One region of the Blautia difficilis genome, then DNA from elsewhere that is predicted to be linked to it. Evidence: predicted binding sites of a transcription regulator. Region 1 holds the regulator's gene; the other holds the start of a gene.
What was found. The regulator HrcA, encoded in region 1, represses chaperone genes, less so after heat shock. The targets are predictions, from matches to a motif close to TGTTAGCACTCNNNNNNNNNGAGTGCTAACA.
Positions count from the first base shown of each region.

Region 2: htpG (molecular chaperone HtpG) is a predicted target of HrcA. The motif match lies at 4,784-4,814, and genes of this name have one in related genera.

Region 1 is NZ_JACOQG010000012.1:83,543-92,261, reverse strand. It holds gene uvrB (excinuclease ABC subunit UvrB) at 1-1,954, shown strand, start outside; gene hrcA (heat-inducible transcriptional repressor HrcA) at 2,526-3,566, shown strand; gene grpE (nucleotide exchange factor GrpE) at 3,584-4,225, shown strand; gene dnaK (molecular chaperone DnaK) at 4,286-6,163, shown strand; gene dnaJ (molecular chaperone DnaJ) at 6,294-7,469, shown strand; gene H8Z82_RS09365 (phosphatase PAP2 family protein) at 7,617-8,294, shown strand; gene prmA (50S ribosomal protein L11 methyltransferase) at 8,328-8,719, shown strand, end outside.
Region 2 is NZ_JACOQG010000015.1:37,668-46,386, forward strand. It holds gene H8Z82_RS10235 (Maf family protein) at 1-182, shown strand, start outside; gene H8Z82_RS10240 (HAD family hydrolase) at 214-879, shown strand; gene H8Z82_RS10245 (HAD family hydrolase) at 872-1,675, shown strand; gene H8Z82_RS10250 (glyoxalase) at 1,677-1,934, shown strand; gene H8Z82_RS17355 (COG1470 family protein) at 2,178-4,754, shown strand; gene htpG (molecular chaperone HtpG) at 4,900-6,972, shown strand; gene H8Z82_RS10265 (sporulation initiation factor Spo0A C-terminal domain-containing protein) at 7,291-7,626, shown strand; gene H8Z82_RS10270 (DUF5721 family protein) at 7,634-8,134, opposite strand; gene H8Z82_RS10275 (DegV family protein) at 8,355-8,719, shown strand, end outside.

The DNA.
Region 1 (8,719 bases):
AACCGGTGACCAGCCTCAGGCAATCGAGAAACTGGTCGAAGGTTTTAAAGAAGGCAACCAGTTCGAGACTTTACTGGGTGTCACAGGCTCCGGTAAGACCTTCACTATGGCGAACGTCATCGCCCGGCTTAATAAACCAACCCTTATCCTTGCCCACAACAAAACTCTCGCGGCACAGCTTTACGGAGAGATGAAGGAATTTTTCCCGGAGAATGCGGTGGAATATTTTGTTTCCTATTATGATTACTATCAGCCGGAGGCCTATGTCCCGTCTTCAGACACCTATATCGCTAAAGACTCCTCCATCAATGACGAAATTGACAAACTCCGTCTCTCTGCCACAGCCGCAATGTCAGAACGGAAAGATGTAGTGGTCATTTCCTCCGTTTCCTGTATCTACGGACTGGGATCCCCTCAGGAATTTTTTGACATGATGATCTCCCTGCGTCCGGGTATGACCAAAGACCGGGATGAGGTGATCCGGGAGCTGATCGACATTCAGTATACCAGAAATGAGATGGACTTCCACCGAAGCACCTTCCGTGTCCGGGGAGATACTCTGGAAATTTTTCCTGCCAACAGCTCCGACACAGCCGTGAGAGTAGAATTTTTTGGAGATGAGATTGACCGTATTTCAGAAATTGATGTACTGACAGGAGAAATCAAATGCCAGCGTTCCCATATCAGCATCTTCCCTGCATCCCACTATGTAGTGCCTGCAGAACAGATCCAGAGAGCAGCGGTAGCAATAGAAGAAGAATTAAAAGAACGCGTAGAGTATTTCAAAAGTGAAGACAAACTTCTGGAAGCCCAGCGAATCTCAGAACGCACCAATTTCGACATTGAAATGATGAAAGAAACAGGATTCTGTTCAGGAATCGAAAACTATTCCAGACATCTGTCAGGATTAAAGCCCGGACAGCCGCCATACACACTGCTGGACTATTTTGGAGATGACTTCTTACTTATTATAGATGAATCTCATATCACAGTACCTCAGGTAGGAGGAATGTACGCCGGTGACCAGAGCCGTAAGCAAACGCTGGTAGACTACGGCTTCCGACTTCCTTCAGCCAAGGATAACCGCCCCTTAAGCTTCGAAGAATTCGAATCCAAACTGGATCAGGTCATGTTTGTATCTGCCACCCCGGGACAATATGAGTATGATCATGAACTCCTCCGTGCAGAACAGATCATCCGTCCAACCGGACTTCTGGATCCGAAAGTAGAAGTCCGCCACATTGAAGGACAGATTGACGACCTGATAGGGGAAGTAAACAAAGAAGTGTCAAAGAAACACAAAATCCTGATCACAACCCTCACCAAACGAATGGCAGAAGACCTGACAGAATATATGAAAGAAGTAGGAATCCGGGTCCGCTATCTCCATTCCGATATCGATACCTTAGAGCGTGCCCGCATCATCCGCGATATGCGCCTGGATGTCTTTGATGTACTGGTAGGAATCAACCTCCTCAGGGAAGGTCTGGACATCCCGGAAATCACCCTGGTAGCAATCCTGGATGCAGACAAAGAAGGCTTCCTCCGTTCCGAAACCTCCCTCATCCAGACCATCGGACGAGCTGCCCGAAACAGTGAAGGCCATGTAATCATGTACGCAGACAACATGACCGATTCCATGCACAAAGCCATCACCGAAACCAACCGCCGTCGAACCATCCAGGAAGCCTACAACAAAGAACATGGAATCACTCCGACCACTATCAAAAAAGCAGTCCGCGACCTCATCGCCGTATCCAAAGCAGTAGCCGAAACTGAAGTCCGACTCCAGAAAGACCCAGAGTCCATGACCCGCAAAGAACTCACCAAACTCATCGCCCAGGTAGAAAAACAAATGCGCGCCGCAGCCGCAGACCTCAACTTCGAACAGGCCGCCGAACTCCGCGATAAAATGATCGACCTGAAAAAAAAACTGGATACTTTAGACAAATAATGCTATACCGAGTTTTTATACCTGCACTAGTACAGCGAATATTAAGTAACTGCTATATTGACTTGTCTGATTTTTCATCTGCGCCAATATAGCAGAAACTTAATTTTCGATGCACTAGAAAAGGCGATTCGCCTTTCAGGCGAGAGCCCCGCCTATATGATCATCGTCCTGAACAGTCAGCGGGGAGAAAGTATTGATATTGTGTGCATTTGCAGGATGCTTAGAGATACTTAGTCCGCAGAAATCTGCGTTATGAGCCGGCTGCATCACCTGTCTGAGCGGAGTCTGCGACGGAGCGAGTTTGACAAGCCGGCTCATGCCTTTAGCAGATTTCTGCAGACTTAGTATCTCTTAGCGTCCGAAACCGCACACAATATCAATACTTTCTCCCCGCGTCCCTTTCTATAACATAATCTTAATAATTCCCATTGTTCATAAAATAACAAAAAATTCACAAAATAATATTGACAAACCAAATCAAGAGTGCTATCTTATGAGCATAAGGTGTTAGCACTCCTAAAACATGAGTGCTAACAAACCAAAAACAAAGGCAGTAAAGGAGTGGAACTTCATGGATCAGGAATTAGATGATCGTAAAAAGAAAATACTAAAAGCCATCATCAAAACCTACATGGAAACAGGCGAACCGGTGGGTTCCCGGACCATTTCCAAGTTTGCAGATTTAAATGTAAGCTCTGCCACCATCCGGAATGAGATGTCAGACCTGACAGATATGGGATATATCGTACAGCCCCACACCTCAGCCGGAAGAATTCCTTCTGATAAAGGTTATCGCCTCTACGTAGACGAGCTGATGAAAGAAAAGGAATCAGAGGTTCAGGAAATCAAGGATCTCATGATAGAGAAAACTGATAAACTGGATAAAATGCTGAAACAGGTGGCAAAGGTACTTGCCTCCAATACCAACTATGCAACTATGATTTCTGTTCCACAGTACAGCGGAAGCAAGATTAAATTCATCCAGCTTTCCCGCGTGACACCACTTCAGCTTGTGGCAGTAGTAGTGAGTGATAACAATGTCATCCGAAACCAGATCATCAATCTGGATGAGGAGATGGACGATCAGACAATCCTGAAATTAAATCTTCTTCTTAACACCAACTTAAATGGTGTGCCTATTCAGGACATCAACCTGGGAATGATTGCCCGCCTGAAAGAACAGGCAGGTGTACATGGCTCTGTGGTTGGCACAGTCCTTGATGCAGTAGCAGATACCATCCAGGTAGACGAAGATGATATGCAGATATATACTTCAGGAGCAACCAACATTTTTAAGTATCCGGAGCTTGCAGATACAAGTAAAGCGAGTGGACTGATTTCAGCATTTGAAGAGAAGCAGGATCTGGTAGACCTGGTAAAAGAGAGAATGTCTGATACTGAGAATACAGGAATTCAGGTGTACATTGGTGATGAGATGCCGGTGCAGACCATGAAAGACTGCAGTGTGGTCACAGCCACTTACGAACTTGGAGAAGGAATGCATGGTACCATCGGTATCATCGGTCCCAAGCGTATGGATTACGCAAATGTAGTTGACAGCCTGAAGGCTTTGAAAGTCCAGCTGGACGAACTGATTAAGAAAGAGAGTTAGAAAGGCGGTAATAGAGAGTGTCAGAAGAAACAAAGAACACAGCCCAGGAAGAAGAGACAACAGAGACTCCTGTAACAGAAGAAACTGTTGAAAATGAACCTGAGGTTGTAGAAAACGGTGAAGCTGAAACTGAAGAGATTCCTGTAGAGGATGGCGAGGAAGAAACCTCCCAGGATGATAAAGACAGCAAATCAAAAACTTCTTTCTTCGGTAAGAAGAAAAAAGAAAAAGATAAATTTGAACAGCAGATCGAAGAACTTACAGACAGACTGAAACGAAACATGGCTGAGTTCGATAACTTCCGTAAGAGAACGGAGAAAGAGAAATCCAGCATGTATATCATCGGAGCCAAGGATATTGTTGAGAAAATGCTTCCGGTTGTGGATAACTTCGAGAGAGGTCTTGCACAGGCACCTGAAGGAGATTCTTTTGCAGATGGCATGAAGATGATCTACAAACAGCTGATCACAACATTAGATGAGTTGGGCGTGAAACCGATTGAAGCAGTGGGTAAGGAATTTGATCCGAACTTCCACAACGCAGTGATGCATGTGGAGGACGAAGAAGCCGGTGAGAATATTGTGGTAGAAGAATTCCAGAAGGGTTACACCTACAAGGATTTCGTAGTCCGCCACAGTATGGTAAAAGTAGCCAACTAATTTACATGAAAATATAGAATATATCAAATCTAGTTGAAAATAAACAGGAGGAACAAGATTATGGGAAAAATCATTGGTATTGACTTAGGTACAACAAACAGCTGTGTAGCCGTAATGGAAGGTGGACAGCCAACAGTTATCGCTAATACAGAAGGCGCAAGAACAACACCATCCGTTGTTGCTTTCACAAAAACAGGAGAACGTCTTGTAGGTGAACCTGCAAAACGTCAGGCAGTAACAAACGCAGAGAGAACAATCTCTTCCATTAAAAGAGAGATGGGTACTGACTACCGTGTAACAATCGACGACAAGAAATATTCCCCACAGGAAATTTCCGCTATGATCCTTCAGAAACTGAAAAAAGATGCAGAAGGATACCTTGGTGAGAAAGTTACAGAAGCAGTTATCACAGTTCCTGCATATTTCAATGATGCTCAGCGTCAGGCAACAAAAGATGCCGGTAAAATTGCCGGTCTTGATGTAAAACGTATTATCAACGAGCCAACAGCAGCAGCTCTTGCATATGGCCTTGACAATGAAAAAGAACAGAAGATCATGGTATACGACTTAGGTGGCGGTACATTCGACGTATCTGTAATCGAAATCGGTGATGGTGTTATCGAAGTTCTTTCCACAGCAGGTAACAACCGTCTTGGTGGTGATGACTTTGACCAGAAAGTTACAGATTACATGCTTGCAGAGTTCAAGAAAGCAGAAGGCGTTGACTTAAGCAATGATAAGATGGCACTTCAGAGATTAAAAGAAGCTGCAGAGAAAGCAAAGAAAGAGCTTTCTTCCGCAACAACTACAAACATCAACCTGCCATTCATCACAGCTACAGCAGAAGGCCCGAAACACTTCGACATGAACCTTACAAGAGCTAAATTCGATGAATTAACACATGACTTAGTAGAAATGACAGCAGAACCGGTACGTCGTGCACTTTCAGATGCAGGTATCACAGCATCTGAACTTGGACAGGTACTTCTGGTTGGTGGATCTTCCCGTATCCCGGCTGTACAGGATAAAGTAAGACAGTTAACAGGCAAAGAGCCAAGCAAGAACCTGAACCCGGATGAGTGTGTAGCACTTGGTGCTTCTATCCAGGGTGGTAAACTTGCAGGTGATGCAGGCGCAGGCGATATCCTTCTTCTGGATGTTACTCCACTGTCACTGTCCATCGAGACAATGGGTGGTATCGCAACAAGACTGATTGAGAGAAATACTACGATTCCTACAAGAAAGAGCCAGATTTTCTCAACAGCAGCAGACAACCAGACAGCAGTAGATATTAACGTTGTACAGGGTGAGCGTCAGTTTGCAAAAGACAACAAATCCCTTGGCCAGTTCCGTCTGGACGGAATCCCGCCAGCACGTCGTGGTGTTCCGCAGATCGAAGTTACATTTGATATCGATGCAAACGGTATCGTAAATGTATCCGCTAAGGATCTTGGAACAGGTAAGGAACAGCACATCACAATCACAGCTGGTTCTAATATGTCTGATTCCGATATCGACAAAGCAGTAAAAGAAGCTGCTGAGTTTGAAGCACAGGATAAGAAACGTAAGGAAGCAATCGATACAAGAAACAATGCTGATTCCATGGTATTCCAGGTTGAGAATGCACTGAAAGAGGCAGGAGACAAGATCGATGCTAATGATAAAGCTGCTGTAGAAGCAGACCTGAATGCACTGAAAGATTTACTGTCCCAGACTGCAACAGCAGAAGAGATGACAGATTCCCAGGTAGCAGATATCAAAGCTGCTCAGGAGAAGATGATGGAAAGTGCTCAGAAGCTTTTCGCTAAAATGTATGAGCAGACACAGCAGGCAGGCGGCCAGGCAGGACCGGACATGAACATGGGCGGCGGTGCAGCAGGCAGCACAGATGCAGGAAACAACGATGATGTTGTAGATGCTGATTATAAAGAAGTATAATATGACAAATCATAACTGTTCAGTGGGAGAGTTTCTCTCACTGAATAGTTGTGCTATAAATCCAGTATCAGGTACTGGTGCAGCGAAGAGACAGAACAGTTGAATATAGGTATAGGAATTAATTAAAATAATGGCTGATAAGAGAGATTATTATGAAGTTTTAGGCGTGGATAAAAGCGCCGATGACGCAACACTTAAAAGAGCATACCGTAAACTGGCCAAGAAATATCATCCAGATGTAAATCCGGGAGATAAAGAGGCAGAGGCGAAATTTAAAGAAGCAACAGAGGCTTATACTATCTTAAGTGACCCGGATAAGAGGAGACAGTATGATCAGTTTGGTCATGCAGCTTTTGAAAACGGCGGCGGTGGTGCCGGCGGCGGTTTTGGAGGGTTTGATTTTAACGGTGCTGATATGGGCGATATCTTCGGCGATATTTTCGGCGATTTATTTGGCGGCGGCGGAAGAAGCAGACGTGCCAATAATGGACCGATGAAAGGTGCGAACCTTCGTGCACGTGTTAATATTACTTTTGAAGAAGCTGTCTTTGGCTGCGAAAAAGAACTGGAGATCGTACTGAAGGATGAGTGTACCACCTGTCATGGAACAGGTGCAAAGCCAGGTACTTCACCGGTAACCTGTCCGAAATGTAACGGAGAGGGTCAGGTAGTATTTACCCAGCAGTCCATGTTTGGAATGGTGCGTAATGTACAGACCTGTCCGGACTGTCATGGAACAGGTAAGATCATTAAAGATAAATGTACAGCATGCCGTGGAACCGGTTATACATCTTCCAGAAAGAAAATCCAGGTATCTGTACCTGCAGGTATTGACAATGGTCAGAGTATCCGTATCAGAGAGAAGGGGGAACCGGGAACAAACGGAGGCCCAAGAGGCGATCTGCTTGTAGAAGTAAATGTTGCCCGTCATCCGATTTTCCAGAGACAGGATATGAATATTTTCTCCACTGCACCTCTTACCTATGCACAGGCTGCTTTGGGCGGTACAGTGCGGATCAATACAGTAGACGGGGAAGTTGAATATGAGGTAAAACCTGGAACTCAGACAGATACCAGAATCCGTCTGAAGGGCAAAGGTGTGCCGTCACTGAGAAATAAGAATGTCCGTGGAGATCACTATGTGACTCTGGTAGTACAGGTTCCTACAAATCTGAATGAAGAGGCAAAGGAAGCACTGCGCAAGTTTGATGAAGCCTGTGGTAACCGTCCGAAGGAAACTGCGGATGGCAGTGAAAAGAAGAAAAAAAGCTTTATGGATAAATTAAAAGAAACTTTTGAAGACTAATATTTCAAAAAATATATCCTATAATGAAAAATAAAAATCAAGAAAAGAGGGGAAACCTCTTTTCTTTTTTTGAGTGTTCGTGTATAGTGAATAGTAATGGGCAAAAATGTCCTGTAACCTGAGACTTGGTATGCATATAGGCTGAATATGAAAAAAAAGTTTGAAGATTTTATAAAAAAATATCTTCCGGGATGGGCAATTCTTCCGTTGGTCACCATTGTAGTGCTGAATTGCCTGATTTACTGGGGCAGTGATCAGCTTACCTCGGGAAGATATCATTATGACTTTACCGGCACACTGGACCGCATGGTACCATTGGTTCCGGCATTTATCTGGATTTATATTCTGGCATTTCCATTCTGGGCAGTGAATTATATATTAGCTGCCCAGAGGGGAAAGGATCAGTTTTACCGGTTTGTGGCCACAGATCTGACCATTCATCTGACCTGTTTTGTGATTTTTCTGATTCTTCCGACTACCAATGTAAGACCGGAAATTACAGGAAACTCCTGGTCAGAACAGATGCTGCAGTTGGTTTATGCCATGGATGGAGGTAACAGCCCTTCGAATCTGTTTCCATCTATTCATTGTTATGTGAGCTGGCTGAGCTGGCGTAGTGTTCACAAATCTGAGAAAATACCGGAATGGTATCAGCATTTTTCTCTGATCTTTGCAATATTGATCATTATTTCCACACAGGTGCTGAAACAGCATTATCTGGTGGATGCAGTGGCGGGAGTGGTGCTGGTGGAGCTTGCATGGAATTTTTATAAAAAGGGAAACAGGCATCAGATCGTTAAGAAAATTTTCAGGGAAAAAATATAGGATAAATATAGGATAAAGAAATGGAGACAAATTATGAAGTGGAACCGTTTTACATTAAAAACAAAAACAGATGCAGAGGATATGGTGATCTGTACTCTGGCAGAACTAGGGATTGAAGGAGTGGAGATCCAGGATAAGAAGCCACTTACGGAAGAGGATAAGGCACAGATGTTTGTGGATATTATGCCTGAAGGACCTGCAGATGACGGGATTGCCTATCTGAATTTCTATCTGGAGGAGGATGCTGATAAGGATGCGATTCTGAAGGATGTGCGTGCTGCCCTGGATGAGCTGAAAAGCTACATGGATATCGGAGAAGCCACCATTGAGGAATCCCAGACAGAGGATAAGGATTGGATCAATAACTGGAAACAATATTTCCATCAGTTTTATGTAGATGATATTCTCATTGTACCATCCTGGGA
Region 2 (8,719 bases), on a different contig from region 1:
ATGAAATCAGGGCTTATGTGTCTACCGGAGAACCCATGGATAAAGCCGGAAGTTACGGAATCCAGGGCAGATGGGGGATTTATGTAAAGGGAATCTGCGGTGACTATAATAATGTGGTGGGACTGCCGGTGGCAAGGCTTTTCCATGAAATGAAGAAGCTGGGAATTTCCCTTGTTGACTAAAATGCAGACAAAATAAAGAGGATGATACAAAATGATAAAAGCAGGTATATTTGATCTGGACGGAACTCTGGCATATACACTGGATTCCATGGCATATATTGCAAATGAGGTAATGGAGAAGCTGGGACTTCGCCCTCTACCTCTGGATAATTTCCGCTATTATTGCGGAGAGGGTGCGGATATGCTGGTGCGCAGGGCGTTGAAGGATGCGGGAGATCCGGAACTGGTTCATTATGAAGAAGCACGGAAGATGTACAGAGAGAGGTTTGACGAAGATCCGCTGTATAAGGTGACCCGGTATGAGGGAATGCAGTCAACGGTAGAGAAACTGAGAAAAAAAGGAATGAAGCTGGCTGTATGCTCCAATAAACCCCATCCTGCAGCACTGAAGGTAATGGATTATCTTTATTCGGGAATTTTTGACCTGGTGATTGGACAACAGGAAGGAATCCGCCGTAAACCTGCACCGGATGCACCGCTTCTGGCAGCAAAGAAGCTTGGGGTAAAACCGGAAGAGTGTATGTATATCGGAGATACCGGTACAGACATGCAGACCGGTAAAGCTGCAGGAATGTTTACCGTAGGTGTATTATGGGGCTTCCGTGACCTGGAGGAGCTTAATGCTAACGGAGCTGATCTGGTGGCAGAGAAACCGACAGATTTATTAAAGATATGTGAGGAATACAAAAATGATTAAACTGATCGCCAGTGATCTGGACGGAACCTTACTTTTAAACAAAGCCCAGACCCTGCCTGATGATCTGTTTCCTTTGATCAGGGAACTGAATGAACTGGGAATCCGGTTTGTGGCAGCCAGTGGACGCCAGTATCCGAATATGAAGAGATTGTTTGCACCGGTTGCTTCAGATATTTCTTTTATCTGTGAGAATGGTGCGCTGGCAGTGGAAAAGGGGCAGGTTCTTTATCAGGATCGATTTGATAAAGAACTGGCAAATGAGATTCTTACTGCAATTATAGAAAAAAAAGACGCAGAATTTACCTGTTCTGCCAAGGATTATCATTATCTTATGCCAAAGACAGAAAGCTTTCGCCATTATATGGTGGATCTGGTGAAAAATGAGTGCAGGATCATAAACAGCCTGGATGAAATCACAGAGCCCATTATGAAGCTGGCGGTATATGAATCTGCCGGTCTGACAGATGAATATGTACGTTACTGGACTGGACGGTTTGGACAAAGATGTACAGTAGTGACATCAGGCAATGACTGGGTAGATTTTATTCCTTTTGGTACGAACAAGGCAAAGGGAATCCGGGAGTTCCAGGAAAAATATGGGATTTCCCCGGAGGAGTGCATTGCATTCGGAGACGAATATAATGATATAGAGATGCTTAAGGCAGTGAAATATGGATTTGCCATGGCACATTCCAAGGAGAAGGTGCGGGAATCGGCGGCATTCACTGCAGATCGGGTACAGGATATTCTGGAAAAGGTAATCAGGGCGAAAGGAAATATGGAGGAGGTAATTTAAAATGTACACAGAAGAATGCATCAACACATTTCTGGAAAAGCAGGGACAGCTTTTTCCGCAGCCGGTGGCGGAGTCTTTTGAGGAAGCAGAGGCTTTTCTGGAGGACTGCATGGCTGCAGTGGTAGATTCTATTGACGAAGTGAGGGAATATCTGGATGACATGGGAGCTGATGTAGAAGGCATGTCAGACGGAGAATTGGAAGAGGCCAGTGAGGTATTTGCACTTCCTGACGGAAAATATCTTATTGTGGAAGGCTGAATAGAAATTTGATATAGAATAAATAAAAAGAGGAAGAAGCTATTTCAAAGAGCAGTTCTGCAAAATAGAACTATGCAGATTGAAACAGCTTCTTTCATTTATGCACAGAAGAAATATGAAATATGCGAATTACATTTGGAAAAACCATAGTGTTATAATAACACTGTATAAAGAACTGCCGGTCAAAAATAAAACGGCAGTTATAAAAAGATATATAAATGATAAAGAAAAGGAGGATGGCACATGAGGAAAAAAAGAATTCTTGCAGTGCTGATGGCTGTGCTGATGATCGTTACCCTTCTTCCATCCATGGCTTTTGCAGCGGAAGTAGGAGAGCTTGGAGGCAAGCTGAAGGTAAAGGGACTGCCGGCAGTGGGAACAGTACTGAGTGCAGATTATTCCAAGGTGACTCCCGAGGGAGTGACAGATGATGATGTTATCTTTTCCTGGTCCAGACAGACCGGTGAGAAGGAACTTACCCAGGTAGGTACAGAAAAAACTTACACAGTGACTCAGGAGGATCTGGGTTATGTGCTGGTACTGGATATCACACCGGCAGAGAAGTCAGGATTTACCGGGAAACTCCAGGCCAAGACTCGGGAGGTGACAGCTACTCAGGAGGAAGCCCAGGCTGCTGCTGATAAGAAAGCTCAGGAGGAGCAGGATACAGAAGCCCAGCTGGAAGGCTCAGAAGAGGATGCAGAGTCGGAAGATGCTGAAAATGTCCAGCAGACAGAGGATGACAGTACAGAGGAAGATGATACACAGAATCCGGAACAGACAGAGGAAATGCAAATCTATACCCAGTCTGAGCTTCAGCCTGACGGTACAGAGAAAACTACAGATAAAACAGAGGATGTTCAGGAGACAGAAGCGCCGGAGAATGCAGAGAACACGGATGATGTGGAAAATGCACAGCAGGAGTTGTCCTATGAAGCAGTAGCTTCTGTAGAAGGTCAGGAAAATCCGGTGTGTGATTTTGGAACTATCCGGACAGAAGCCGGAGATAATGAATCCCAGACAATGTTTGTAGATATTAAAAATACCGGAACAGGTGCTCTGAATTTCAAAGCAATCAGCCCGGAGCATTTTATGGTAGCGGACATAGAGGAGCCTCTGGCAGCGGGAGAGTCTGTCAGCGTATGGATTCAGCCAAGGAAGGAACTGGAGGAAGGTACTTATGATGACACCATTACCTATGAGACGGAAGAGGGAGCTGAGGTTTCCTTTGAAGTGAAGGCTGTAGTGGAAGCGGAAGAAGAGCCTGTTCTTGAACCTGATGATTCTGAAACTCCGGATGATTCTGAGAATCCGGAAACTCCGGACAATACGGAGGAACCAAGTGCAGAGCTTGGAAAGCTATCTATATCCACAGATCCGGCAGTACTTTCCTTTGCTGATCTGACAGAAGGCTATACACAGATCAGTGAGAGCCAGACAGTTACTGTGACGAATACAGGAGATGAGACAGTTACAGTAAAGCTTCCGGAGTCTGAGCATTTTGATATTACGCCGATGGATACACAGGCTGTATATACACTGGAGAAGGGGGCATCCTGTAGCTTTCATGTTCAGCCAAAAGCAGGATTAGCCCAGGGTGATTACAGTGATACACTTGTTTTTGGAATTGAAGAGGATGAGGCTACTGTGGCACAGGCAGAGGCCGGAGTCAGTGTAAAAGCAGAGGAGAAGCCGCAGGTTTCCCTGAAAGCAGATCCTTCCGAGATTATTTATGACCCGATGGAGGAGGGATACAATACTCCGGATTATGTGTATCGGATCACACTTACTAACACTGGAAATACAGCAGTGGATCTGACTCAGCCGCAGGCTCAGTATTTTGAAATTGGAGAGCTGTCTGCAACACAACTGGATCCCGGAGCAGAAGCAACCTTTACTGCAGTGCCCAAAACCGGTATGACAGCAGGCGAGTACAGTGAATCTATTCAGGTTACAGCCACAAATACAGACAGCCAGATTTCTGCAGTGGCCGAGATCAGTGCTTCGTTCAGTGTGACAAAACCAGCATGCAGAATTACCGGAATCCAGAATCCTTCTCACGTGAAGGGAGTAAAGAATGGTTCAGAGAAATCTGCTAAGGCATTGGGACTTCCTTCAAAAGTAGTTATTAATACTACAGAGGGGGAAATGAAGGCGAAGGTAAAATGGAATGTAAAGGAATGTACGTATGATCCATCTGTAAAGCAGGAGCAGACCTTCAAAGTAAATGGAACTGTAGTGCTTCCTGATGGAGTTGAAAATCCGGATCAGATCAGCCTGATCACAGCTGTAAAGGTAACTGTAAAAGCCGGACGTACTGCTCAGATTGCAGATCCGGCAAATAATAAGATCACAGGAATCAGTGCTGACGGATATACCACTCAGTCCAAGATTACATTTACAGCGGTAGGTGCAGGAATGGACAATGAAAGCCCGGGAAAGGGAGATGTGCGTTATGTTCCGGATCGCTGGACGGTGATCAATACAAACAGCTGGAGCCAGGCTCCGTACACGGCTGCTTTTGGAATTACCAAAGAGGGCACATATAATCTGACTGTTGTATTTAATGCTCAGCAGTATGATGGCAAAAGCTGGAAAAATACGGGAAAACAGGATACAAAGCAGGTAAGCTTTACGATTTCACAGCCAAAGGTTGTAATTACAGCTACTCCTACTCCTGTGCAGCAGAATCCGGCTGCGAATCAGAAGAAGGCAGTGCAGACCGGAGATACCACCAATATCATGCCGTTTGTACTGATTCTTGCCATTGCAGCAGGTGCTATTGCGGGAGTTGTAGTTTACAAGAAAAAGAAAAAATAAATAGTTATGACAGTTAAATGTTAATGAATTATTAGCACTCATTTTAAATGAGTGCTAATTTTTGCTTGACTTTTAGTTCATAAGGTATTACTATATCTTTCAGAGTTACAGAAAATCTGAAAGATATAAAAGGAGTGTGGACAGCATGGCTGTAAAACATGGAAGTTTATCAATTAACAGCGAAAATATTTTCCCGATCATTAAAAAGTGGCTGTATTCAGACCATGATATTTTTGTAAGAGAGCTGGTATCCAATGGATGTGATGCCATTACCAAGCTGAAAAAGCTGGAGGTAATGGGCGAATATACATTCCCAGAAGGATATAAGCCGGAGATTCAGGTAATCGTAGATCCAGATGGAAAAACTCTGAAATTTATTGATAATGGTATCGGTATGACTGCGGATGAGGTAGAGAATTATATTACTCAGATCGCTTTTTCCGGTGCGACTCAGTTCCTGGAGAAATACAAGGATAAGACAACAGATGACCAGATGATCGGTCACTTTGGACTGGGATTCTATTCTGCATTTATGGTGGCAGATGAAGTACATATTGACACCCTTTCCTATACAGAGGGAGCGGTACCTGTGCACTGGTCCTGCGATGGCGGTACAGAGTATGATATCCAGGAAGGCAACAAGACAACTGTTGGAACAGAGATCACACTTTTCCTTAATGAAGACTGCCTGGAATTTGCCAACGAATACCGTATGCGTGAAGTACTGGAGAAATATTGTTCCTTTATGCCGGTAAATATTTATCTTTCTAAAGCAAACGCACCTCAGGAATATGAGACTATCGATGAATCAGAATTAAAAGATGATGATGTAGTGGTAGAGCATATCCATGAGGATGCTAAAACTGAAGAAAAAGAGAATGAAAACGGAGAGAAGGAAGTAGTTGAGATTTCTCCGGCAAGGGAGAAAGTTAAGATTAATAAACGTCCGGTTTCTCTCAGTGATACCAACCCGCTTTGGATGAAGCACCCCAATGAGTGTACAGATGAGGAGTACAAAGATTTCTACCGTAAAGTATTTATGGATTACAAGGAACCGCTGTTCTGGATTCATCTCAATATGGATTATCCGTTCAACTTAAAGGGAATTCTGTATTTCCCAAAGATTAACACAGAGTATGATTCTATTGAAGGAACCATTAAACTGTACAACAATCAGGTATTTATTGCTGATAATATTAAGGAAGTTATTCCTGAGTTCCTTCTCCTGCTTAAAGGCGTGATCGATTGTCCGGATCTTCCTCTGAACGTGTCAAGAAGTGCACTGCAGAATGATGGATTTGTCAAGAAGATTTCTGAGTATATTTCCAAAAAGGTAGCTGATAAGCTTACCGGAATGTGCAAAACAGACAGAGAAAGCTATGAAAAATACTGGGATGATATCAGTCCGTTTATTAAATATGGTTGTATTAAAGATACCAAATTTGCAGAGAAGATAGGTGATTACGTACTCTTTAAGAATCTGGATGGTAAATATCTTACTCTCAAGGATTGCATAGAAGAGAATAAAAAGACAACAGAGACAGCTGAGGAAGCTGCAGATCAGACAGAGTCAAAAGAGGCTGATGCAGCAGACACAGACAAAGCAGAAGAGAAAGAACCGGAGAAGACAACAATTTTCTATGTAACGGATGAAATCCAGCAGAGTCAGTATATCAATATGTTTAAGGAAGCCGGCAAGGACGCCGTGATTCTGAAACATAATATTGACAGCCCGTTTATTTCCAGCCTGGAGCAGAAACATCAGGATGTACAGTTCAAGAGAATTGATGCAGATCTGACAGAAGAAATGAAGGGTGAGGGTACTGCTGACGAAGCGGCTGCCAAAGAATTGACGGAGCTTTTCCGTAAGAATCTGAATAAGGATAAACTTGAGGTTCATGTAGAGAATCTGAAGAATGAAAATGTATCTGCAATGGTTACCCTTTCCGAAGAAAGCCGCCGTATGCAGGATATGATGAAAATGTATGGAATGGGTGGTATGGATCCGAATATGTTTGGCGGACAGGAAACACTGGTACTTAATGCGAACCATCCACTGGTAAAATATTTGGCAGAAAATAAGGATTCAGATAAAGCCCCTGTAATCTGTGAACAGCTTTATGATCTGGCAATGCTCAGCCATAAGCAGCTTTCACCGGATGAAATGACAAAATTTGTACAGAGAAGCAATGATGTGTTGATGATGCTTACAAAATAATGTGCAGTGATTTTGTGGTTTACTGTCCGTTGGGGAGAGTAGAAGCAGTTTTGTGAAAAATTACGATAGTCCTGGAAAAGTTTCGAAACATGGCGAAAAAACATGGAGAGAACAACCGGGACTATCGTTTTTAGTACTTTTATATTGACAAATGGCGTATAAATTTTTATCATTAATTTGCTGGTATTTTAATAATTATATATGATTCTCTTTATAAGTGACAATATTTCCGAAAAACTGAGTATGTCGTAAAAACGCTAAAGGTGTATTACAAAAAATGTAAAAAGGACGACTGTCCAGTTAAGGAGGAAAAAAAGTATGAGTGAAGTGTATGGACTGATCAGAAAATTAGGAGCGACATCTAAATATAAGGGATATTATTATGTCGCGGAAGCTGTGAATATGGCGAAAGAACTGCAGGAGCGGCCGATGAAGATCACAAAGGATATTTATCCTATTCTGGCAAGAAAATACAAGTCAACACCATCTAATGTGGAACATAATATCAGGACATTGGTAAATATCTGCTGGATCAATCACAAAGAAGATCTGGAACTGATCGCAGGATGTTCCATGGAGGATAAACCTACAAACAGTGAATTCATTGATATTCTGGCATATTATCTGAATAAAACAGAGGAAATGTCAAAATAGCAGAGGCTTATAGTCTCTGAAACTGAATATGATTTCCTTCAAGAAATCTGCACAGCATGTCGTCCCAGAGATGCTCGGGCTTCTTGTCCAGGGAAAAGGAGGAGTAGGAAACGCCGGCGGTACATAACAAAAATTTGCTTTTGTACTGAATGTTAAGATAAAAATTACATACTGAGGTTGTGGATTGACTTCCAAGATTCTTCAAAAGGTTCTGTGCTTGAAAAGGAGAGAGCTGGAACACGATTTTGAAGTGCAGTGGTGTGCGCTTACCGCGGATGATGGAAAAACAGTAAGGTTTGACATCGCGCCACAGGGAATATTCCACAGCTTCTTTTTTATATTCCTCTACAGTGTCTGTGTCAAAAAAATCCTGCTGGAGATGCCCGTCAATGGTGAAGGTATTAAATGTAGTGACGGAAGCTTCAACCAGAGAAAAATTGTCAAATACTTCACCGATAAGCAGTTTATTCATAAAATCCTTAACATCTGAAATAGTTAATGCAAGCATAGAAATCCTTTCATGACTCCTGAAATTACCTTGCTGGCAGGTTTGTGATATCTATAGATATTACAGACTTAGACAGAAGTGTAGGAGTATTTTATTATTATAAATCAGATTGAAAAAAAAGAACAGAGTTTTTGAGAAAAAGGCTTTTCAAAAGGAAAACAGTATGATAAGATATATCTGGTATTCGAAACTACATATAATGGAAAAGAGGACGATATAATTGAGATATAAGATTGTCATAGATAGTTGTGGAGAACTTTTAGATGAATGGAAACAGGATGAGCATTTTGAATCTGTTCCCCTGACGTTAATGGTGGGAGCAGAACAGATTATAGATGATGAAACATTTAAACAGGGTGAATTTCTGCATAAGGTAGCAGAGTGTCCGGAGTGCCCAAAATCAGCATGTCCTTCTCCGGAGAGATATATGAGAGCCTATGACTGTGAGGCAGAGCATGTATATGCGGTTACATTGTCAGCAGAGCTGAGTGGCTCTTATAATAGCGCACTTCTTGGGAGAAACCTGAGTCTGGAGGATCATCCGGATAAAAAAATTCACGTGTTTAATTCCAGATCTGCTTCCAT